Regions from separate parts of the Nostoc sp. 2RC genome, predicted to be linked through region 2. Evidence: riboswitches for the same ligand, from Rfam matches in the RefSeq annotation. Region 2 holds a riboswitch; each other region holds the start of a gene.
What was found. A riboswitch is a leader RNA that binds a small molecule or an ion and turns the genes downstream of it on or off. The one in region 2 is predicted to bind cobalamin.

Region 1 (5,482 bases), on a different contig from region 2:
GGAACTCTTAACAGAAACTAAGGAGCAGAAATCGCAAGTTGCAAGTCCTCAAGTTGAGGAGCAGTTTCAGCAAGCAATGGGTGGTTTGTGGAAACAATATGAAGGGTTGATGATGCAACGGTTGGCGGTACTGGAAGAATTAGCAGCCGCACTTACTCACAAATCAATGCCCAATGCCCAGTTATACAAATCCGCAGAACGAGAGGCGCATAAATTAGCTGGTGTTTTGGGGATGTTTGAACAAGACAATGGCACTCAAATAGCGCGGGAAATTGAACAAATTTTAGGAAAAGATGGCAATTTGTCTTCAAGTGAAAAGCGGCAATTGCTCTCACTAATTGAAAATTTGGGCAAAATAATTAATCAAATGGCGCAAAAGGTAGATAATCAAACTACTACGCCCATCGCCCAAGAAATTTGTAATCAACTAATATTAATTGACCCCAATCTCCAACTCGGTTCTCAGTTGCAACAACTCGTTGAATGCATGGGAATGTGTTGGCAACAAATTACAAACTTAGAACATGCAAAAAACTTTTTGCAAACCACATCCCCAGATTTAGTAGTACTAAATGTAGATGAAGTAGGACGGCGTCAAGAAAGTTTAGCACTACTATCAGAATTAGCAACTCGTACTCCACCAGTACCCGTACTGGTGCTGGCTGGGAATGATGATTTAGTGGAACGCGTAACTTTTGCTCAGTCTGGGGCGCGGGGTTTTTTAGCCAAACCTGTAACAGCTGCTCAGGTGTGGAATGTTTCGTCTCAGCTATTACAACGTACTCGCTCTTTACGGATTAATGTATTGGCAGTAGATGACGATCCGTTGATTTTAGCAGCACTGCGCCCTATGTTAGAGCCTTGGGGTATGCGGATGACAGCATTGGACAATCCCCTGCGTTTTTGGGAGATACTGCAATCCACTACACCAGATTTGTTGATTTTAGATGTAGATATGCCCCAAATCAATGGTATTGAGCTTTGCCAAGCAGTTCGTACCGATCCCCAATGGCAAGAATTACCGATTGTGTTTCTCACTGCTCATCGAGAAATCAAAATTGTACAGCAAGTGTTTGCTGTGGGAGGAGATGATTATGTAATTAAACCGGTTGTTGGAGCCGAATTATTAGCACGTATTACCCACCGTTTAGAACGTAGTCGTTTACTTCAATCTCTTTCTACAAAAGATTCTTTAACTGGACTAGCAAATCAATTCCAGTCTCGCCGCAATTTAGAACACCTGATTACTCAAGCCCAGAAAAATCAGCAATCTTTTTGTTTGGCAATTTTGAGTGTGAATGATTTACGTCAAATTAATATTAAATATGGTCACGAACTTGGTAACCAAGTATTACAAAGATGGAGTCGTTTATTTCAATCAGCATTTTGCAGTGGGGAAGTGTTAGGTTATTGGGGTAATGGAGATTTTGTAGTGGGAATTTCTGGATTGACAAAACCAGAAATCAATCATCGTTTGAGTGAAATTTTAAGTACCTTACGCCAGCAAATATTCACAGCTGTGGATGGCGATCGCTTTCAGGTAACATGTAATTTTGCTGTAGTGGAATACCCCAGTGACGGACTCACAATTCAATCTTTATATCAAGTCGCTGCTGGGTGTAACATCGCAGAACGCAGGAGATAGCAGGCAGAACGCAGAAGATTAAAAAAGAGGAAAGTGGGGAAAACTCAGCCATGCTATGTGTAAGTAAGCCAATCCACGCTAAAAAAGCATAATTACACTAGCATAGCTGTTATGGCAATAGCCAACGCGGTTAGGACATTAACAGAAGATAAAACTTAGACACAACAAAACTTTTCACCCAATCACTATCTCCCCAGTCAACAGTGAACACCGATATTATTCACAACTGAAAATAGGATTGCTATATATTTTTACTTTGTTGTGGAGCCTCGATAAATTCGCTCCATTTGTTCTGGAGAAAGTACTGTCATTGGAAACCCTGTATCTGTAGAAATTGGTGGTTTGTGAAAAGATTGAAATGCCTGTTGTTGATTTTTAGTGAAAGGTCTTTCACCATTGCTGGTAAAAGGTGGGCTAGATAACCTCTCATCTATCTGTGATGGAGAAGGCTGATTCAGCAGCAAGACATAAGCGTGCTTTTGTGCGTCGTATGTTAAAACTTCTCCTGTCTCGATTTGATAAATCCAAGCATAAATACTTATTTGTCCTTGGTGGAGTTTGGAGCGAATCACTGGATAAGTGCGTAAATTTTCGATTTGGGTGAGTACATTTTCAGCAATAATTATTTCTAAGAGATCTTCGCCTTCGTAGTTGCTGTAATTATCTTTTACTAATCGTCGCGTTGCCTCTGCATACTTGAGCCAGTCATGTACAAGGGGCATTTCTACCCGTAAGCTGTCTAATTTCATTAAGCCTTTCATCGCACCACAATGCGAGTGACCACAGATAATAATTTGTTGAATATCTAAGGCTTGAATAGCATATTCAATTGTTGCTCCTTCACCGCCATTAGTCGCACCATATGGTGGAATAATGTTGCCTGCATTGCGAATAACAAATAACTCTCCTAATCCAGCTTGTGTAATCAAGTTGGGATCGATGCGCGAATCAGAACAAGTAATAAATAGTACTCTCGGCTTTTGACCGTGAGAAAGTTGTTCAAATAGTTCTTCGTTAGCGGGAAAGTAACTACTTTTAAATTCGCGCAAACCTTTAATTAATTTTTTCATAGATGCACCTAAAACCAGGAGTAATGCTTGAATATTTCACGAAAAAGTTGGTTTTCAATGACTAGCGCCCAGGATTTGCCGATTTGTTACGCTGGAGTCCAGGAGGAATGGGCGTTGTAGCATTGGGAACAATTGAAAAATTAATTTACTTAGCAAAATTAATACAATAGTAGTCTGGCAACCCAAAAATGCGCTTGTGACGGATGTAAAACCTTTGCCCTTTGCCCTTTGCCCTTTGCCCTTTGCCCTTTCCCCTTTAAAGAGCTAAGTCACGAAAGCGAACTACTAGTGCCAGGAATACTGCTCTTTCAAATCCCCGTCCTCAATTCCTCCCAATACCTAGTACTCCTCACTCAAAATTTATTGGGCATTGATTGTAGTATAAAGCAGAAGGGCGATCGCTTAGTTATTCCTAAGTTGTTTTTTCCGCAGAACCTCACCTTACTTATGGCAATTTCAAATAATTTGTTAATGGGATAGGTTCATCTGAGTTGTGCCTGCACGAACCGCGATCGCCCCAACCTCTGCTGATTTTAATACACTGTAGATTACTTTACGTTTTAAATAGCAGCTGCAATTTAGCTTATTGCTGTGGTAATATCTACTCAATACCAATTCGGTTCTGGTGGGGAGCAGCCATCAGAGGTAACGGGGAAAGTCCAGTGTAAATCCGGCGCTGTCCCGCAGCTGTAATGAAGCTTATGCTTTAAAGTCAGAATGCCCGCCGAAAGTCCTACAAACTCCCATCTGCGAGGTACAGGTGAATAATCTCATCAATACTCTTTCTATTAATCAAGATTACTGTCTCATAGTCTCAGACATAGATTACGCGCTACAAATTTCTATGAGATTGTAAAAATTTTTCGCACATATCAATACTTAGGCAGAAGGTTATAGATACAACGCTAAAAACTCAGTTGTATCTTCCTCTAACTTTTGCATATTTACGTTATCCCCACCCATAGCTAACTTTGCGCCTACACTTACCGCAAGTTAGGAGTCTCCCGCTTGCAGTATGCGTGAGGCTAATTCGTCGTATCAATCCCCAAGGCTTGAAAATTAATGAACAAAAAGCAACATACTCTATTTGTCTGTACAACCTGCGCCAGTGTATGGCAAGATGGCAAACCTGTTGGTGAGAGTGGCGGACAGCAATTATTACAACAACTCCAACAACTTGCACAAGATTGGGAATTGCAAAATCAATTCTTCATTCAAGGAGTTGAATGTATGAGTGCTTGCAACCATGCTTGCGTTATCGCCTTACAAGGAGAAGAAAAATTCACCTATCTTTTTGGGAATTTAGCAGTTAATGATAGTGCATCCGCCATACTGCAATGTGCCACTCAATACTACGACAATCCTAATGGTTTACTTCCTTGGTCAGAACGTCCAGCACCTTTAAAAAGAGGTATCTTAGCAAAAATACCACCCCTAAGTAAGTGGGGAAAATTAAACATAGATTGCTGTTAACTGATTATCAGTAGTCCATCAAGTTCCTAGTCAGGACTTTAGTTTTCAACACTCTCAACACTAAGGTAATATCAAGTCCGGCTAAATGCTTGTCATTACGTACCACTTCGTGGAAGCAAGCTACGCGTAGCGTCTCGTAGAGAAGAGAAGGGTACGTAGCGATAGCGAAGTGAAGTAATCCCAGAATCCTTGCGATTGCGTCGTTCCACTTCGTTGCACTCGCAATGACATATCACAAGTAATTTACCGGACATGATATAACTCCAAAAAATCAATTATTGCGCTTGGGGTTGTTGACTGCTGACTGCTGACTGTCAACCGTCAACAGTCTTCTGTGGAATATTTTTTTACTTGGAAGTCCCTAAAGTCCCGACTAGAAATTTGGGAACTAGCTTGTAAATAGCACTCTATCAATCGTAATCATTATCATTTTTTCCTGGCTGAGAGTTTTTTCCGAAAAAGCTCAAATATTTGCTTGCAACCAACTTTTAGTGATACAGGTGACTTAAATACCAATGTGTATCCGTACTGAATTTATTGCCAGATGGGGAACTCAACTTATCGTTTCTAGTTTGGCCATCACTGTAGGGATGTTATGGGAAAATTCCAGCATCATCGCCACAGAAGTTACACCCACATCTGGTGGTTCAGCTAAAACACCAAAAAAGACATTGAATCAATCAATAGGCCAAGCACAAGAAAAAGAACCAGATATTGAACTCACAGTTATTTACAAACTACTCAATGAACCTGTTTATTCACCCTTTCGTCGGGAAGGGACAGTAAAAGATTCCACTCGTCAGGTGTATGTCATCACTACTGAAGAAATGGAAGCGCAGGGTGTAAAAACAGTCAGAGAAGCACTGCGATTTCTCCCTGGTATCTTGGGTGACGGTACGGTTGGGACAGAAGTAAATGCTTTAAGCGGTCAATTTATTCGCGGTTCTAATACTGGTCAAGTATTAATCTTATTGGATGGTAGACCAATTAATAATCTTGGTAGTGGTGGTTTTGACCTTGCAGAATTTACCACTAACAATATTGAAAGAGTCGAAGTGTTACCCGGAGGCGGTTCAACACTTTATGGTTCAGATGCAATCGGAGGGGTAATTAATATTGTTACCCGTCGTCCTACAGAGAAAATCACCACAGAAACCAAAGTCAACATTGGTGCTTATGGACTCAACCAACAAAGTATTCAAAATAGTGGGAAATCTGGTGATATATCTTGGGTAGTTGGTTATAACCGTACCCAAGCACAAAATAATTATCCCTTTGCTATTCCTGAAGCTAA
Region 2 (5,482 bases):
AATTGTAAAATCAATCGAAAATTTTTGGTTTGCGATCGTAAAACTGCCACCGGAGTGATGGCAATGGCAGGAAAAAATATAAAAGTTTTGTTAGTAGAAGACAACCCTGGTGATGTTTTTTTGTTACAGGAGTTTTTAAAGGAAGTTAACACAGTCATAGTTGATTTAATGCCAGTTGAGCGGCTTTCCGAAGCACTCAAGTACTTAAAAACTGAAATTTTTGATGTTATTTTGTTAGACCTTTCCCTACCAGATAGTCAGGGACTAGAAACCTTTGTGACTGCTCACCAACAGGCAAAAGCAACTCCAATTATTGTGCTAACGGGTATAAATGATGAAACCTTAGCAACTAAGGCAATGCAAGAAGGAGCGCAAGATTATTTAGTCAAAGGACAAGTAACTGGTGATTTACTGGTGCGTTCTATGCGTTATGCAATTGAACGTCAACGGGCAGACAACGCATTGCGCCAGAGTGAAGAGCGATTTCGTGTAGCCTTGAAAAATTCTCCGATTTTTGTCTACAACCAAGATCGGGAGTTACGCTACACTTGGGTTTACAATCCCTCCTATGGATTGACGGTAGAGCAAATATTGGGCAAAAAAGACCTAGACATCGTCTCAGCCGGAGATGCTCAAAACCTCACCAATATTAAACTTGCGGTACTCAACACTGGCATAGCAGCACGAGAAGAAGTATCAATTACAACCAAAGAAACCACTCGATATTATGATTTAACAGTGGAGCCATTGCGGAATGAGTCCCAAGAAGTGGTTGGGGTGACTTGCGCCAGCATCGATGTTACCGAACGGCAAACTGCATTGCGCGAACACAAATTAGCCCAGGAAAAAATCAAAGAACAGGCTGCATTACTTGATGTCACAACAGATGCTATTTGCGTGCGAGATTTAGACAATCAGATTTTATTCTGGAACAAAGGCGCAGAAACACTTTACGGTTGGCGGGCTACAGAGGTAAAGGGGAAAAGTGTCACCGAGCTTTTGTTTAACGAACCTTCACCGGAAATCGAAGCGGCTCTTTTAGAAGTTATTAGTAAAGGTAAATGGCAAGGCGAGTTAACTAAAATTACAAAAACTGGTAAAGAAGTCCTTGTTGCTAGTCGTTGGAGTTTAGTATCTGATGAAGAGGGAAAGCCCAAATCAATTTTGAGCGTTGACACAGATATTACTGAGAAAAAACATTTAGAAGCCCAATTGTTTCGCGCTCAACGTTTGGAAAGCATCGGCACATTAGCTAGTGGCATTGCCCATGACCTAAACAACATTTTGACGCCGATTTTGGCAGGAGCGCAACTATTACCGCTGAAATTTCCCGATGCTGATGAACGAACTCGTCATTTATTGGAGATTTTGGAAATCAACGCTAAACGTGGAGCTGATTTAGTGAAACAGGTGCTATCTTTTGCACGTGGTGTGGAGGGAAAACACATTACTTTGCAACTCAGGCACTTAATTGTAGAACTTGCCAAAATTCTCAAAGAAACATTTCCCAAATCCATAGAAGTTAGCGTTGACATACCGCAGGATTTATGGATGGTTTCTGGAGACAGTACCCAACTGCATCAAGTATTGATGAATCTGTGCGTTAATGCTCGTGATGCTATGCCCAATGGCGGTAATTTGAGAATCTCTGGAGAAAATCTGTTTGTTGACGAAAATTATGCGCGGATGAACCTGGAAGCCAAAGTCGGCCCTTACACAGTGATTACTGTCTGTGATAATGGAGTCGGCATTCCTGGGGAAATCTTAGACAGAATTTTCGAGCCATTTTTTACCACAAAAGATGTGGGACAAGGTACGGGGTTGGGGCTTTCCACCGTGCTGGGAATCATTAAAAGCCACGGGGGTTTTGTCAACGTCTACAGCGAAATCGGAAATGGCACTAGCTTTAAAGTTTACTTACCAGCTGTGGCGGGAATGGAAACACTAACGGTAGAAGAGTCGGTTCCTCAAACAGGACATGGAGAGTTGATTTTAGTTGTGGATGATGAAGCCGCCATTCAAGAGATTACTAAATCCTCATTAGAAGCCCACAACTATGAGACCTTAATTGCTAGTGATGGCATTGAAGCGATCGCACTCTACGCTAAAAATATGGACAAAATTAGTGTGGTGTTAATCGATATCATACTGCCTTCCTTGGATGGTTTAACTGTCATCCGTACCTTAAAAAAAATTAACCCAGAAGTCAAAATTATTGCCAGTAGCGGATTAATGTCCGATGGTAAACTTAGCGCCGTCACTGACATCGGTGTGAATACGTTTTTATCCAAACCATATACTGTCAAAGAATTACTACTTTCTTTGGAAAAAGTAATTGAATAATGCCCAATGACGGCAGTTGCTCCACTTGGGGAGACCCCAAGACCGCACTGCCTCCCCCATGCCCCATGCCCAATGCCCAATGCCCAGTCACCAGTCAAGGCTTCGACTCCGCTCAGCCTTGACCCTGAGCGAAGTCGAAGGGTCAACACTCAACCACCACAAGTCGTTATGCTTTTTTAACACGCATTCCGCTCAATGGTGATATAGTTAACTCCAATCGGTTCTGATGGGGAGCAGCCATCGGACGCAAGGGGGAAAGTCCGGTGAAAATCCGGCGCTGTCCCGCAACTGTGAACCCAAAATGGATGAGTCAGGATGCCCGCCGGTTAGAATCAATTGGTTTACATAAATCTGCGAGGTACAGATTATGAACAAAAAACGGGCGTTAGTTAGTCTAAGCCTGATGGGATTTATCAGTTTTTATTTAGTAGTTGGTTTAGCCAAACCCGCCTACGCTATGCACATTATGGAAGGTTTTTTACCAGTGCAGTGGGCAATTTTTTGGTGGGTTGTGGCGTTACCGTTTTTTATTTTAGGATTGCGTAGTCTGACTCGCATTACCGAAGCTAACCCGCAATTAAAACTACTACTAGCCTTGGCTGGTGCTTTTGCTTTTGTGCTGTCAGCGTTAAAAATCCCCTCCGTCACGGGTAGCTGTTCTCATCCTACGGGTACGGGGTTAGGTGCGGTGCTGTTTGGCCCCCTGACTATGTCGGTTTTGGGTAGCTTGGTTTTGTTGTTTCAAGCGTTGTTACTGGCGCATGGCGGCTTGACGACGCTGGGAGCAAATGCTTTTTCGATGGCGATCGCCGGGCCATTTGCCGCCTATTGGATATATAATTTGACAATTAAGTTTGGTGCTAAAGACAAAATTGCCATTTTTCTGGCAGCTGCGATCGCGGATTTACTCACCTACGTTATCACTTCTATCCAACTTGCCCTAGCTTTTCCTGCACCTGTTGGTGGGTTTATCGCTTCATTTACCAAGTTTGCCGGAATTTTTGCTATAACTCAAGTTCCCTTAGCAATTAGTGAAGGACTATTAACTGTATTGGTATGGAACTGGTTGCAATCTTATAATCCTCAAGAATTAGAATTGCTGAAATTAATCAAACGGGAACCCCAAGGAAATGAATCAGTCTAAAAAAGGGTTGAGTAACTGGCTATTGGTAGTAGCTGTATTAGCCTTAGCAATTGCACCACTAATATTTGTACGCGGTGGAGAATTTGCTGGTTCCGATGACAAAGCTGAAAAAGCAATTACTGAAATACAACCTGGATATAAACCCTGGTTTAAATCATTTTTTGAACCCGCTAGTGGGGAAATAGAAAGCTTATTATTTGCTTCGCAAGCGGCTTTGGGTGCTGGAGTCGTTGGTTATGCAATTGGGTTGTATAAAGGACGTTCCCAACAACAAAAACGTGAAGAATGAGCCTGCAAATAGATACGTTAGCTTACACTAATCGACTGCGAAGGTTGCCACCAGAACATAAACTGATTTTTGCATTTACTACCCTTGCTATTTCCCTTGCTACCCATCCCTTAGTACAAATTTTAATAGTGCTTTGGATGAGTATTTGGACAGTGATTTATGCCGGAATTCCGGCTAGAGTTTATTTTCGGCTGTTAATGTTCACCATAGTTTTTTGTTTGACAAGTTTACCAGCCCTAATGGTGAATGGAGTTGCGATTCCTGATTTACAAAGCGTCAAATTAGATTCGTGGTATGGACTAACTTTCGGACACTTCTATATTTATATCAGTCATAGTGGCAGTATCCAAGCATTGGGAATTTTAACCAGAGCATTAGCCTCTGTTTCTTGCTTATATTTTCTTATGTTAACTGTCCCTTTCACAGAGATATTACGAACTCTCCGGTACTTACGATTTCCAGTACTTTTAACCGATTTATTATTACTCATGTATCGGTTTATTTTCATTCTGTTGAACACAGCCAATGAATTGTGGACAGCACAAAATTCTCGTGGTGGCTACCGCACTCTTGCTGTTGGGATGAAAAGTTTAGCAATACTCATCGGACAACTGCTACAGCGAACCTTAGAACGATATAGTCAGTTCTCTCTCGGATTGGAAGCACGGGGTTTTGTTGATGAATTTCGAGTTTGGCATCCCCGGCGCTATCGTCCTCAATTACGGTATATTATCGAAGCCATTTTCGGCTGTGTAGTATTAATAGGATTAGATTTTTGGCGAAATGCAGGAATATTTACTTGAATTTGAGCAGGTATATTACACCTATTCTGGGGCACAACAATCAGCTTTGAATGGTGTAACATTGAAAATTCCATCAGGTAAAAAGTGCGCGTTAATTGGTCAGAATGGTTGTGGTAAAACGACATTATTCTTACTAGCTAATGGTCTATATAAACCTGATTCTGGAATTGTCCGGTGGCGTGGTGAACCGTTAAATTATAACCGAAATTGTCTTGGTAAATTACGGCATAAGGTCGGGTTAGTATTTCAAGATCCAGAACAACAATTAGTAGCTTCTACTGTTGAAGAAGATATATCTTACGGTTTGTGTAATTTAGGTTTACCAATACCCGAAATTCAACAGCGAGTAGAGCAAGCATTAATTGAATTTGAATTAACTACTTTAGCAGAAAGACCAGTACATCATCTGAGTTTAGGACAAAAAAAGCGAGTTTCTATAGCAGATGTGATGGTACTACAACCAGAACTGTTAGTGCTGGATGAGCCTACTGCCTATTTAGATGTAAAACATACTCGTAATTTGATAGCAACTCTGAAAAAAATTTATCAAGATGGAACTACTTTAATAATGGCAACTCATGATTTAGATTTAGTCTATCGGTGGGCAGATTGGGTTTTTGTTATGGATAAAGGACGATTGATGCTAGAAGGTAAACCTCAAGATGTATTTAGCCAGCGAACACTTTTAGAAGAGTTAGAGTTAGGCGTACCAATGATATATAAGATGTTAGTTGATGGATTATCTGGTGAGTCAGGAGTAGTTAGAGAACGAGTGCAACAACGAATATTAGAATTATTTTGCAATTTTTCATAATTCTATAGTTACAGCGAACTAAAATTCATGCTGAATTATAACCACTGACATATCTATTCTATATAGATAAACAATTCAAAGATTGAACT
Region 3 (5,482 bases), on a different contig from region 2:
TGCTGATTGGAAAAACCAGTTACCTTGGTTAGAAAAAGAATTAAGTCGCAGTAATGCTGCTTGGAAAGTTGTATTTGGTCATCATCCAATTTATGCTTCTGGTGTATATGGAAGTAATCCAGAGTTTATTAAAACTTTTACTCCCTTGTTTCAAAAATACGGCGTTCAAGTTTATATCAATGGTCACGAACATCATTACGAACGCACCCGTGCAATTAATGGAACGACTTATTTAATTACTGGTGGTGGTGCGGGTACTCGTCCTGTGGGGCGTTCTGAGTGGACAGAATATTCTGCTGAAAGGTTGAGTTTTGCAGTCTATGAAGTGTATGCCGATAGAATAGAAGTAAAAGCGATCGCTACTGATAATAGCGTTTTTGATAAAGGTATTATTCCAGTAAAATCAGCTTAGTCATAAAATTAATTATCCAGTTGTGACCGCTATTTCCCCCACCAAATTTTCAATTTGGTGGTCTTCTCCCAAGGAGAGACGCTACGCGAACAATCAATGGCGGGTCGGAATCCCCCACTGATAGCGCAGCTAAGCCGTGTCCGCGTCCCGTAGCGTCTCGTAGAGAGCGTCTTGATTCTGAATTCTGAATTCTGAATTCTGTATTCTTCTTCAAAGTCGATTTTTGGTTGGGATCACAATCATTGCGAAATACGGTACTTGTGCGGGATCTACTTCATCTAAGGGTATAATACGTTGCTGCGTCATTGTTGCTCGTTCAATATATCTTGCCCGCGATGCTAGTCCTAATTTGTGCAGAATGTCGCGCACTTTGGTAAAATGACGACCAAGTTTCATAATTGCTGCTGCATCCGTCATTAACAATTGTGTGGTGAGTTCTTCTGCTGGTAGTGGTGCAGGTAGGACTGTGAGAATGTCGTTGTAGTAGGTGAAAGGTACGCCTAAAGCTACCGGACAAGCCATCAGTGAGGAAACTCCAGGGACGACTTCTATTTGGTATTCGTCACATAATCGGGTGAACAGGTACATGAAGGAGCCATAGAAAAAAGGATCGCCCTCACAAAGCACCACCACATCTCGCCCTGCTGCTAAATGAGCAGCGATTGGTTCAACTTCTTTGTCGTAAATAGATTTGGCTTTTTCTGGTTCTAAAGCACGGGGGAGGTGAAATAACACCTCTATCTGCTGCCCAGTGAGATATTGCGCTACGATGCCTCTAGCAATACTTTCACGATCTGTGGCTGATTGATAGGCTACCACTGGAGCTGCACGCAATAGCCGTAGTGCCTTGAGAGTCAATAATTCTGGATCGCCCGGCCCAACACCAATTCCATAAAGACGACCTTTGGTATTCATGATTATTCTTCCTCCGTTGCCAAGGCGTTAACGGCGGCGGCGGCGATCGCACTGCCACCACGCCGACCGTGTAATGTTAAAAATGGTACATTTCTGCTATCTGCTGCCAGTGCGGCTTTCGATTCGGCCGCACCAACAAATCCCACTGGAAAGCCTAATATAATAGCAGGTTTAGGCGCTTTTTCATCCAGCATTTCTAATAATCTGAACAGGGCGGTGGGAGCATTACCAATGGCTACCACCGATCCTTCGAGGTGCGATCGCCATAATTCTAAAGCTGCTGCTGACCTTGTAGTATTCAGACTTTTGGCAATATCTGGCACTTCAGGATAATTCAGGGTACAGATAACTTGATTGTTTGCAGATAAGCGCCGCCTGGTTACACCTTCAGCAACCATCCGGCAATCGCAGAGAATCGGCGCTCCTGCTGCTAGTGCTGTTCTTGCAGATTGCACTGCTGTGGATGAATATCCCAAGTCAGTGACGATATCAGTCATTCCACAGGCATGAATCAGACGTACTGCTACTTTTGCTACATCTGGTGGCAGGATATCTAGGTTGGCTTCTGAACGGATAATGGCAAAGGAATTGCGGTAGATTTCGTTGGCGTCTCGGATGTAGTCGGGCATGGCGGGGAGTGATGAATTTGTACGCACAGGCGTTCCAGGCCTAAAGAGAATTAGAGATTTCAGATGGAGTTTTGACGTTCAAATTTATACGTTTGTAGAATTTGCTCTATTAACAAGGGTAGTTCGGGGAAAGTGACGTATTGGTATAGTTCGCGACCAAATTTGTGGTTGCTGTTGGTGTCACCAAGATAAATATGATAGGCTTCGATGGTTTTATTATCTGTTTCTAAGTTGACACCGAGCAGAGTAATCTCACTTTGGCTATGTTGGGCGCAGGATTTTTGGCAGCCAGTAAAGTGGATATTAATTGGGTATTCGAGAGTGACGCGATTTTCGAGATATTCTGCCAATGCCAATGCATGACTTTTGGTGTCGGTGGCAGAAGCGGCACAACCTTTGTTACCAGAACAAGCAATTAATGAACTCTTGATATTGGTGGCTGAGGAATCTAATCCTAACAGAGTAATTTGATTTTGAACATCGCTAAGCCTTGATTGAGGAATATCTGCCAGGAGTACGTTCTGCCAGGGAGTTAACCTGAGAGTTCCGCTACCATATTTTGCTGCTAAATCTGCTAACCCCCGAATTTGCCGACTTTCTAAACGTCCAAGAGGTAAGACGACACCAATGTAAAATAATCCTTGCTGGCGTTGGGGATGAATGCCAATATACTGAAAGTTAGTATCTATTTTTTGTCCAGTTGGGCATGTTTCACTTCGAGTCAGGGGAAACGGTAAACGTTGCTGGACTTGCTGAAGATAATTTTCACAACCAAAGGTATTTAGTAAGTCTCTTAAACGTAGCCGACGCTGATTATCTATCTGAGTATGATACAGATAGACATCTGTTAAAGCTGCCAAGACGAGTAAACAATCATTTGGTGTTAACAAAATTTTGGTATCGCTTGCTAATCGATTTTTTGCGCCTACACACAAATGGAGGCGGAAGTAAACATCGCCATCAACTAAGACCGCAGCGAATAGGATATCATTTAGGCGATCGCTTACTCTAACAATTCCACCACCATCAAAACATACGCTAAATTTTGCTGACAGTGCTGATAACGCTGGATGTGTAGCAAGATAATTATCCCAACCTCGAACAAAAGGACGAGTGTCTATTAATTCTAGGCGATCGATGCCAGCAGTTGGGCTGGTCATAATATTGCGGATGTGGTCTACATTGCTGTTGCGAGAACCCAGTCCCATATCCTGTAGGTGCTGGAGAACTTGAGCATCGATGGAAGTGCGGATTTCGCGGACTTGTAGGTTAGCTCGATTAGTCACATCCACATAACCACCGCCATACTCTTGTGCTATGTCTGCGATGGTGTAACACTGTTCGCTATTAATCATCCCGCCTGGGATTCTCATCCGAGACAGTATACCATCTTCGGCGGGTGTCGCGTAAAACAAGCCAGGACAAGTGGCAAATCCAGAAACCAAACTGAGAACTCCTTCCCCGTGCAACGCAGGGAGTAGACGGTGAGTATGTCCTGAGGACATGAAAGTTGGCATTCTGACTTAGGCGTTCCCATCACAGCTGCGGCACAGTCCCAGAATTTCACCGGAGTTTCCCAACTTCAAGTTTTAGTAATTTAGCACGATCGGGCGGTTGGTAAGTTCAAGACTTCATATTTTGCATTAACCTGATACTGTAATTGACGGACTTTCAAGGAAAATATTTCATTATTGTTGACGGTTGACTGTTAACTGTGAACAGTCAACACTTAACTTTAGATGCACATCAAAAACATTACCCCTCTCCGCCACCGGAAAGGGGTTAATCACTGGTTAAACTCAGCACTAATTAAATTAATAAGCGTCTTGCAACTCGTAGAAATCAGGCGAGACGTAATCTTTCCGCAAAGGCCAACCCACCCAATCTTCTGGCATCAAAATTCGCTTGAGATTGGGATGTCCTTCATAGATAATGCCGAGCATATCGTAAGACTCGCGTTCTTGCCAATCAGCGGTCTTCCAAATCCAATACACTGAAGGCACTCTGGGATTTTCTCGTGGTAGGAATACCTTTAAGCGGACTTCTTCAGGCTGATCTGCATTATCACCGACTTTAATCAAATGATACACGCTCACCAATTCCTGTCCTGGCCCCAGGTCAATACCACCTTGAAACTGGAGATAATTAAATCCATAGGCATAAAGGGCTGTAGCGGTGGGGAGCAAGAAATCTGGCTCTACCTTAATTATCTCCACCCCGTTTTTGTCTGGTGCCAAAACCTCATGGTCAAAACCATTTTCCGTCAACCACTGGGAAACTTGACCAGCTTCTACCAATGAATCTTCTTTAACTGCTGGTACTGGTTTAGATTCTTCTTCAGCCACGGCTTTGTTCCTCCTTCTGTGTCTTTGCTGTCAGCAACGCGGGTGGTACAGGCATACCAATGGCTTCTGTCAATTCTTTCGGTGGTACAGAGCGAGTATCTGACTGCAAATACTTACCAGTTAAGATTTCTTCCACTGGCTTGAGGTTATGAGTCGTGCTGTAGTAGCGGTGAGTTTGCTTAATTTTATTCCGCTCTTGCATCGAATCATTGGCGATTTTCTTCCGTAGCTTAATAATCGCGTCGATAATTGCTTCTGGACGAGGAGGGCAACCAGGCAAATACACATCCACAGGAATCAGTTTATCAACTCCGCGTACAGCTGTGGGAGAATCAACACTGAACATCCCGCCAGTAATCGTACAAGCACCCATCGCGATTACATACTTCGGCTCAGGCATTTGTTCGTAAAGACGCACCAATTGGGGTGCCATCTTCATGGTAATTGTGCCTGCCGTAATGATTAAATCAGCTTGACGGGGACTAGAACGAGGAATTAGACCAAAACGGTCAAAATCAAATCGCGAGCCAATTAAAGCTGCAAACTCAATAAAGCAGCAAGCTGTACCAAACAATAGCGGCCACAAACTAGAAAGCCGCGCCCAGTTGTAGAGATCGTCAACCGTAGTCAAAATGACATTTTCTGAAAGGTCTTGAGTGACAGTAGGACGCTCAATGGGGTTGATGATTTGCTCTTTGTCCTGGGTTATTAAGTTAGAATTCAAGACCATTCCAAAGCTCCTTTACGCCATGCGTAAACTAAAGCAATTACAAGAATTGCAATAAAGATTAGCGCTTCAATAAATGCCAATAGCCCCAAACGGTGGAAAGCTACCGCCCAAGGATACAAGAATACAGTCTCCACGTCAAAAACTACGAAGACCAGAGCAAACATGTAGTAGCGGATATTGAACTGAATCCAGGCTCCCCCAATGGGTTCCATACCTGATTCATAAGTTGTACGCCGTTCAGGACTGTAACCACTGGGTCGTAGGAGCTTGGATGCTGAGAGCGCTAAGGCAGGAACTAGGCTACAGATAATTAAGAAGCCTAGTAAGTACTCGTAACCGCTGAGGACAAACACAATGAGTATCTACCGCTATGAAGTATTTTGGTTGGACTAGGGACTGGGGAATGAGAAAGCAGGGGGAGCAGGGGAGGCTTTTGAGGCAGGGGAAAAGG
Region 4 (5,482 bases), on a different contig from region 2:
GCCCCGATTTCAACAACTTTGAAACAATTAACGTTAACCAAGCCTGGTCATTATTTTTCAGTGCAGGTCAAGATGATAAAGTACTGGGAGAATCAACTGAATTAGGCAGGTTTTTCACTAACCTTTTAATTGCTGTGGGAGTAACAGGAAGCCTTTGGGCAATCTATTTCAGCAATTTGGGATAAAAAGTTGGCTTCAGGTTTTAAGTTGAATAAATATATCCGAAGTCTTGGTGGACATAACCAAGACTTCTTTTAAATTTTAGGAATCAATTATAGGAATCAATTATTAGTAACTGTGTATTTAGCGGGACTTAAACATTTTTGAGGGAAAAACAAGTCTCAAACCCATGCAGCGTAAGAGAAATACACCTTATGCTCAAAAATAGCCCAAACCTCAGATATATTAAGAAACTAAATAAAACGATATTAAAGTCTTTCTGTATATAGATTTGAGGTTCTTTTTTAGTTGTTTTTGTCTAAGTCCCACTAACAAATGGTAGTTATTGCAACCAATCAATTTAAGTATTACTAAATTCATAATCATGCTATTATTAGACCAATATCAACTCGGTTCTGGTGGGAGTCAGCCATCAGACGCAAGGGGGAAAGTCCGGTGTAAATCCGGCGCTGTCCCGCAGCTGTAATCAAGGTTCGCCTTGTGAGTCAGAATGCCCGCCGAAAGTAACAGACAAACTCATACCCATCTGCGAGGTACAGGTGAATATTGCCGTAAATATTTTAACGATACATCAGTTTCACATTCTCATAGTGCCAGAGATACCCCACAGACTACTCATGGCTGTGAAATTATAGGCAGTTTATTGATAATTGCAATTATGATTTGGTGTAACTGTCATTTGCGCTAGCTTTTTGCTGGCGTGAAAGCTTTTACAGAATTATTTTTGCCAAATTTACAAGTTTTTGCAGTTGCACAACTGTAAAAATTTATCATGTCTGCGATTCAGACTTCTTTCTACAAACTTCAAAATTAATGCTCAACAAACAACATACTTTATTTGTTTGCACGACTTGTGACAGCGTGTGGCAAAACGGTAAACGAGTTGGCGAAAGTAAAGGTGAACAACTACTAAAGCAACTTCAAAAACTTGCACAAGATTGGGAATTGCGAAATAAATTCCTCATTCAGGGAGTTGAATGTATGAGTGCTTGTAGCCGTTCTTGTGTCATTGCTTTTGTTGCAGAAGGGAAATCAACCTATCTCTTTGGCGACTTACCAGTTGACAGCTGTGCATCTGCTGTACTGAATTGTGCAACTGAATATTATACTAAGCCTGATGGTTTATTACCTTGGTCAGAACGACCTGAACCTTTGAGAAAGGGTATTTTAGCAAAGATTCCACCACTAAATAAGTGGGCAAAATTAAACATAAGTTGTTGTTAATTGATGACTGGGTAAAATTTCCCAGTTCTTAATCTCTAATACTTAAATCATTAGTCTTCAAAGGAATAGAAAGTAATGCAGATTCAAACAGCAACATTAGGCTATCCCCGCATTGGTAAAAACCGGGAAGTCAAGAAAGCGCTAGAAGCATTTTGGAGTGGTAATCTAGAGTCAGAATCATTACTCCAAACCGTGCGAAAAGTCGAGGAATCTAACTGGAAAAGCCAACTTGAAGCCGGAATTGACCATATTGGAATTGGAGACACAACTCTCTACGATCATGTACTTGACTGGACATTTCGTTTTGGGCTAATTCCTGAAAGATTTCAACAGCTTTCTGGCTTAGAACGCTACTTTACAATGGCACGAGGTAAAGAAGGAATTCCCGCCTTGGAAATGACCAAGTGGTTTGATACTAACTATCACTATCTCGTCCCGGAAATTGCAGAACAAACATTACCGTCTGATTTCAGTGACTTTTTAGAACGAGTTAGCCGCGCTCAAAAAATATTAGGTAAACGAGCAATTCCGATTGTACTTGGCCCCTGTACTCTGCTGCGCTTAAGCAAACTATCACTAAATATTCAGCAAGCGATATCAAAGTTAATTCCGCTATACATCAACCTCCTCACTGAGTTAAAAAATCTGGGAGTAGAAGAAGTGCAAATACATGAACCTGCACTTGTTTTAGGTGATACGAATTCTTGTAAATCACACTTTAAAACAGTTTATCAATCACTTTCGTTAGTTGAAATACCCCTACACTTGGTTACTTATTTTGATGATTTGGGGGAAACCTACCCTTGGGTAATGGAATTGCCAGTTAGCGCAATTAGTTTAGATTTTACACGCGGACGTAACTTAGAGTTAATTAAAACTTACGGTTTCCCAGCAAATAAGCGACTAGGTGCAGGAATTATAGACGCAAGAAATATTTGGCAAATTCGTTCCGAGAAAGTTATTCCCATTTTACAAGAGATTGTAGAGACTTTACATGGAACATCTATACATATTCAACCATCTGCTTCCTTACAATTTGTTCCCTACGATGCCAAACGAGAAAAACGATTACCATCACCACTACGTAATGTCTTGAGTTTTGCTGAACAAAAACTTCAAGAAGTGGTTTTCTTGGCTCGGACAATAATAGGAGAAAACACTAAAATAGAACAAGAAATTATCGAGACTAGCTGGAATAAGTTCGAGGAGTTTAATCCAGCAAATCAGTCAGTTGAAGAAAGACTAAAAACTTTGAAAACTGATGATTTTCAGCGCTCTTTATCCTATGGATTGCGGCTTGATTCCCAAATTTCGCTTCCTCTGTTCCCGACAACTACAATTGGTTCTTTTCCCCAAACCTCTGAAGTTCGCCAACTCCGAATGCGTTACAAACGGGGTGAATTGAGTCAGTCAGAATACGAAACTGCAATTGATGTTCAAATTGCCGAGAGCATTAAACTACAAGAGGAATTAGGATTAGATGTTTTAGTTCATGGTGAATTTGAACGCACTGATATGGTGGAATTTTTTGGACAGCAGTTATCAGGCTTCGCTTTCACTGAAAATGGTTGGGTGCAAAGCTACGGTAGCCGTTATGTTCGTCCACCAATTATTTATGGTGATGTAGTTCGGACTGCGCCAATGACGGTACGTGAGTTTAAAGTCGCTCAATCTTTGACAGAAAAACCTGTCAAAGGGATGTTGACGGCTCCTGTAACTATCTTAAATTGGTCTTATCCCCGAATTGATATTTCCAGGTCAGAACAAGCTTTCCAAATTGCTTTAGCGTTGCGGGATGAGGTAGCGGATTTGGAAGCGGCTGGTGCAAAGGTAATTCAAGTAGATGAACCAGCGCTGCGTGAGGGTTTACCCCTAAAGGTTGAGCGCTGGAATGAATATCTTTCTTGGGCTGTAGATGCATTTCGTTTGGCGACAGCAATAGCCCAACCCCAAACGCAAATTCATACCCACATGTGCTACTGCGAATTTGGTGACATCATCAAGGATATTGAACGGTTAGATGCCGATGTGATTTCGATTGAAAATAGTCGCAGCAACAATCAAACTTTGCGAGAAATCACAGAGGGTGGTTACTCACATCAAGTTGGTAATGGAGTCTACGATATCCATAGTCCTGTTGTCCCAACAACTGAGCAGATTTTACAACAATTGCGGACTGGAATTGCTAATTTACCGGTAAAACAAATTTGGGTAAATCCTGATTGTGGTTTGAAAACTCGGCGTTGGTCAGAGGTGATTCCGGCTTTAAAGAACATGGTGGAAGCGACGAAAGTTTTGCGGGAGGAAGCAAATGTGACTGTGAAATAACAGTAAAAGTAGCTACAGGCGTTACTTTGAGGGTGCTTTAAGATTTTTGCTCTCTTGCTTATTGTTGAACTCAACAGTAATGCCCAATTATCTACAGTATTCTTCTCTGCATTCACTGAAGATAGTGAAGCTCAGACTTCTTTTGACGTTTAGAGAGGTACTTTTTGTTTTGGAGTTTAAAAATGATGATAACGACAGTGGAAACGATGCCTACGGCAACCCGAAGCGGGAACGCAGCAATTGACTACAAACTATCCAAGCGATTTTTAGAACTCGATCCAGCCGGTTATTTTATCATCTACTTAGATCGGGGAGCAGGCTTGATCTGTGCGAAACACTTTACCAATGAAGTGAATGAGCAAGGATTGGCTATCAATCCAGAAACCGGAAAGCCGATTCCTGCAACCGTCAAAGTGGAACGACAACCAACTGCCCTATTTACTGGAAGAACTGCTAAAGAAATTTGCATTCAACTGTTTGAGTCAACAAAACCTTCTCCAGTGAGCCGATTGGATCATGCGGCTTACTTGGGACGTGAGTTTATGCGAGCAGAATTAGCATTGGTGACAGGACAAGACTACGTACAGGATTAAATAGGCTTGTGATGATTTAACGGTGCGGTTGATGGGTTGGCGATCGCTTTTGCGACAACACTGATAACCTTTTTGTTATACTGCGATCGTCACACAGTTGGGGCTAATTTTGTGGAGACTCATTCAGTTGCTGCTGAAGTTGTTGGACTTCTGCGATCGATAAGCCTGTTACACGAGCAACCATCTCAATCGGTAAACCTTCCCTTAGTAAATTATTGGCAATCTCTCTCTGTTTTTTTGCCTCTGCTTCTTCCTGAATCGAACGGTAAATCACAGATTCTTGCATGATGTCTCTCCGCACTAGACTATAAATTACGTCTTGCTCTAATCTTAACCCAGCCAGAATTGCCGAAGCCGCTATCAGATTCGCCTGTATCGCTGGGTCTTGAATCTGATCGGCAATTTTATTCGCCTGGCGTAATGTCTCTGCTGGATTGGCAGTCTGTCCCAGTGTAGCAAAGGGCAATAGTCCAGGATATTGCAAAAAGAGTGAGGCAGGTTGCTCCCACAACCGAATCACATCAAATTCATGGCGTGTGCGTTCCATTGTGAAACTCGTTTGATAAACCAACTCTGAGTTAGTCTGCTTCAGATAAATCACAACTTGCCGCATCGGTTTGCTTGGATCTTTGCGATACATTCGCACGCGGTAATCCAAAACACGGAATGGAATATTTTTCTTGGGAAGTGTTTGGAACTCGATATGCAAAACAGATTCGTCTGATTCTAGCAAAATTAGGGCATCGGCGCGAATCGGATCGAGAGAGAGTTCAGAGGGTTTGAGTTCTGTCATCGTGACAGGCTTTCCTAACAGCCAACTAGCGAAGTCAGCTGAGAAGTGTTCGGCAAGGAATCGGCAGGTATCGTCATACATGGGAGAGATTGTACAACTGATTATACCGATTTGATTTTGAGTAAATCTAACGTTTGATGAAGTGTGGTAGGGCGATCGCTACAACTATTAAACCGCCGATTGGATCGTGCGGTTTACTTGGGACGTGAGTTTATGCGATCGGAATTGGCATTGGTGACAGGACAAGACTACGTACAGGATTAAATAGGTTTGTGATGATTTAACGTTCCCAATCAGCAGCAATAAACATCGAACCTACCAGCAAGGATTTTAGAATGTCTGCTGCATTGGGTCTGTGAGCTAG

Region 1: linked by a shared signal. The riboswitch ahead of GNE10_RS25415 (DUF1636 family protein) and the one ahead of GNE10_RS28235 (energy-coupling factor ABC transporter permease) in region 2 are both predicted to bind cobalamin.
Region 3: linked by a shared signal. The riboswitch ahead of cobG (precorrin-3B synthase) and the one ahead of GNE10_RS28235 (energy-coupling factor ABC transporter permease) in region 2 are both predicted to bind cobalamin.
Region 4: linked by a shared signal. The riboswitch ahead of GNE10_RS08085 (DUF1636 domain-containing protein) and the one ahead of GNE10_RS28235 (energy-coupling factor ABC transporter permease) in region 2 are both predicted to bind cobalamin.

Annotation. Positions count from the first base shown of each region.
Region 1 is NZ_JACKZU010000288.1:3,478-8,959, reverse strand. Features, by position in the region: gene GNE10_RS25425 (response regulator) at 1-1,645, shown strand, start outside; gene GNE10_RS25420 (carbonic anhydrase) at 1,897-2,715, opposite strand; cobalamin riboswitch at 3,316-3,459, shown strand; gene GNE10_RS25415 (DUF1636 family protein) at 3,778-4,188, shown strand; gene GNE10_RS25410 (hypothetical protein) at 4,284-4,442, opposite strand; gene GNE10_RS25405 (TonB-dependent siderophore receptor) at 4,710-5,482, shown strand, end outside.
Region 2 is NZ_JACKZU010000356.1:820-6,301, forward strand. Features, by position in the region: gene GNE10_RS28225 (response regulator) at 1-58, shown strand, start outside; gene GNE10_RS28230 (response regulator) at 64-2,343, shown strand; cobalamin riboswitch at 2,545-2,685, shown strand; gene GNE10_RS28235 (energy-coupling factor ABC transporter permease) at 2,711-3,487, shown strand; gene GNE10_RS28240 (energy-coupling factor ABC transporter substrate-binding protein) at 3,474-3,776, shown strand; gene cbiQ (cobalt ECF transporter T component CbiQ) at 3,773-4,579, shown strand; gene GNE10_RS28250 (energy-coupling factor ABC transporter ATP-binding protein) at 4,560-5,393, shown strand; gene GNE10_RS28255 (ABC transporter ATP-binding protein) at 5,452-5,482, opposite strand, start outside.
Region 3 is NZ_JACKZU010000323.1:2,334-7,815, forward strand. Features, by position in the region: gene GNE10_RS26790 (metallophosphoesterase) at 1-412, shown strand, start outside; gene GNE10_RS26795 (precorrin-2 C(20)-methyltransferase) at 623-1,327, opposite strand; gene GNE10_RS26800 (precorrin-8X methylmutase) at 1,330-1,956, opposite strand; gene cobG (precorrin-3B synthase) at 2,016-3,473, opposite strand; cobalamin riboswitch at 3,447-3,579, opposite strand; gene GNE10_RS26810 (NAD(P)H-quinone oxidoreductase subunit J) at 3,771-4,301, opposite strand; gene ndhK (photosynthetic/respiratory NAD(P)H-quinone oxidoreductase subunit K) at 4,294-5,031, opposite strand; gene ndhC (photosynthetic/respiratory NAD(P)H-quinone oxidoreductase subunit C) at 5,022-5,384, opposite strand.
Region 4 is NZ_JACKZU010000047.1:10,813-16,294, forward strand. Features, by position in the region: gene GNE10_RS08080 (hypothetical protein) at 1-185, shown strand, start outside; cobalamin riboswitch at 554-697, shown strand; gene GNE10_RS08085 (DUF1636 domain-containing protein) at 994-1,404, shown strand; gene metE (5-methyltetrahydropteroyltriglutamate--homocysteine S-methyltransferase) at 1,480-3,732, shown strand; gene GNE10_RS08095 (DUF4346 domain-containing protein) at 3,915-4,325, shown strand; gene GNE10_RS08100 (Rpn family recombination-promoting nuclease/putative transposase) at 4,429-5,199, opposite strand; partial or broken gene GNE10_RS08105 (DUF4346 domain-containing protein) at 5,296-5,382, shown strand.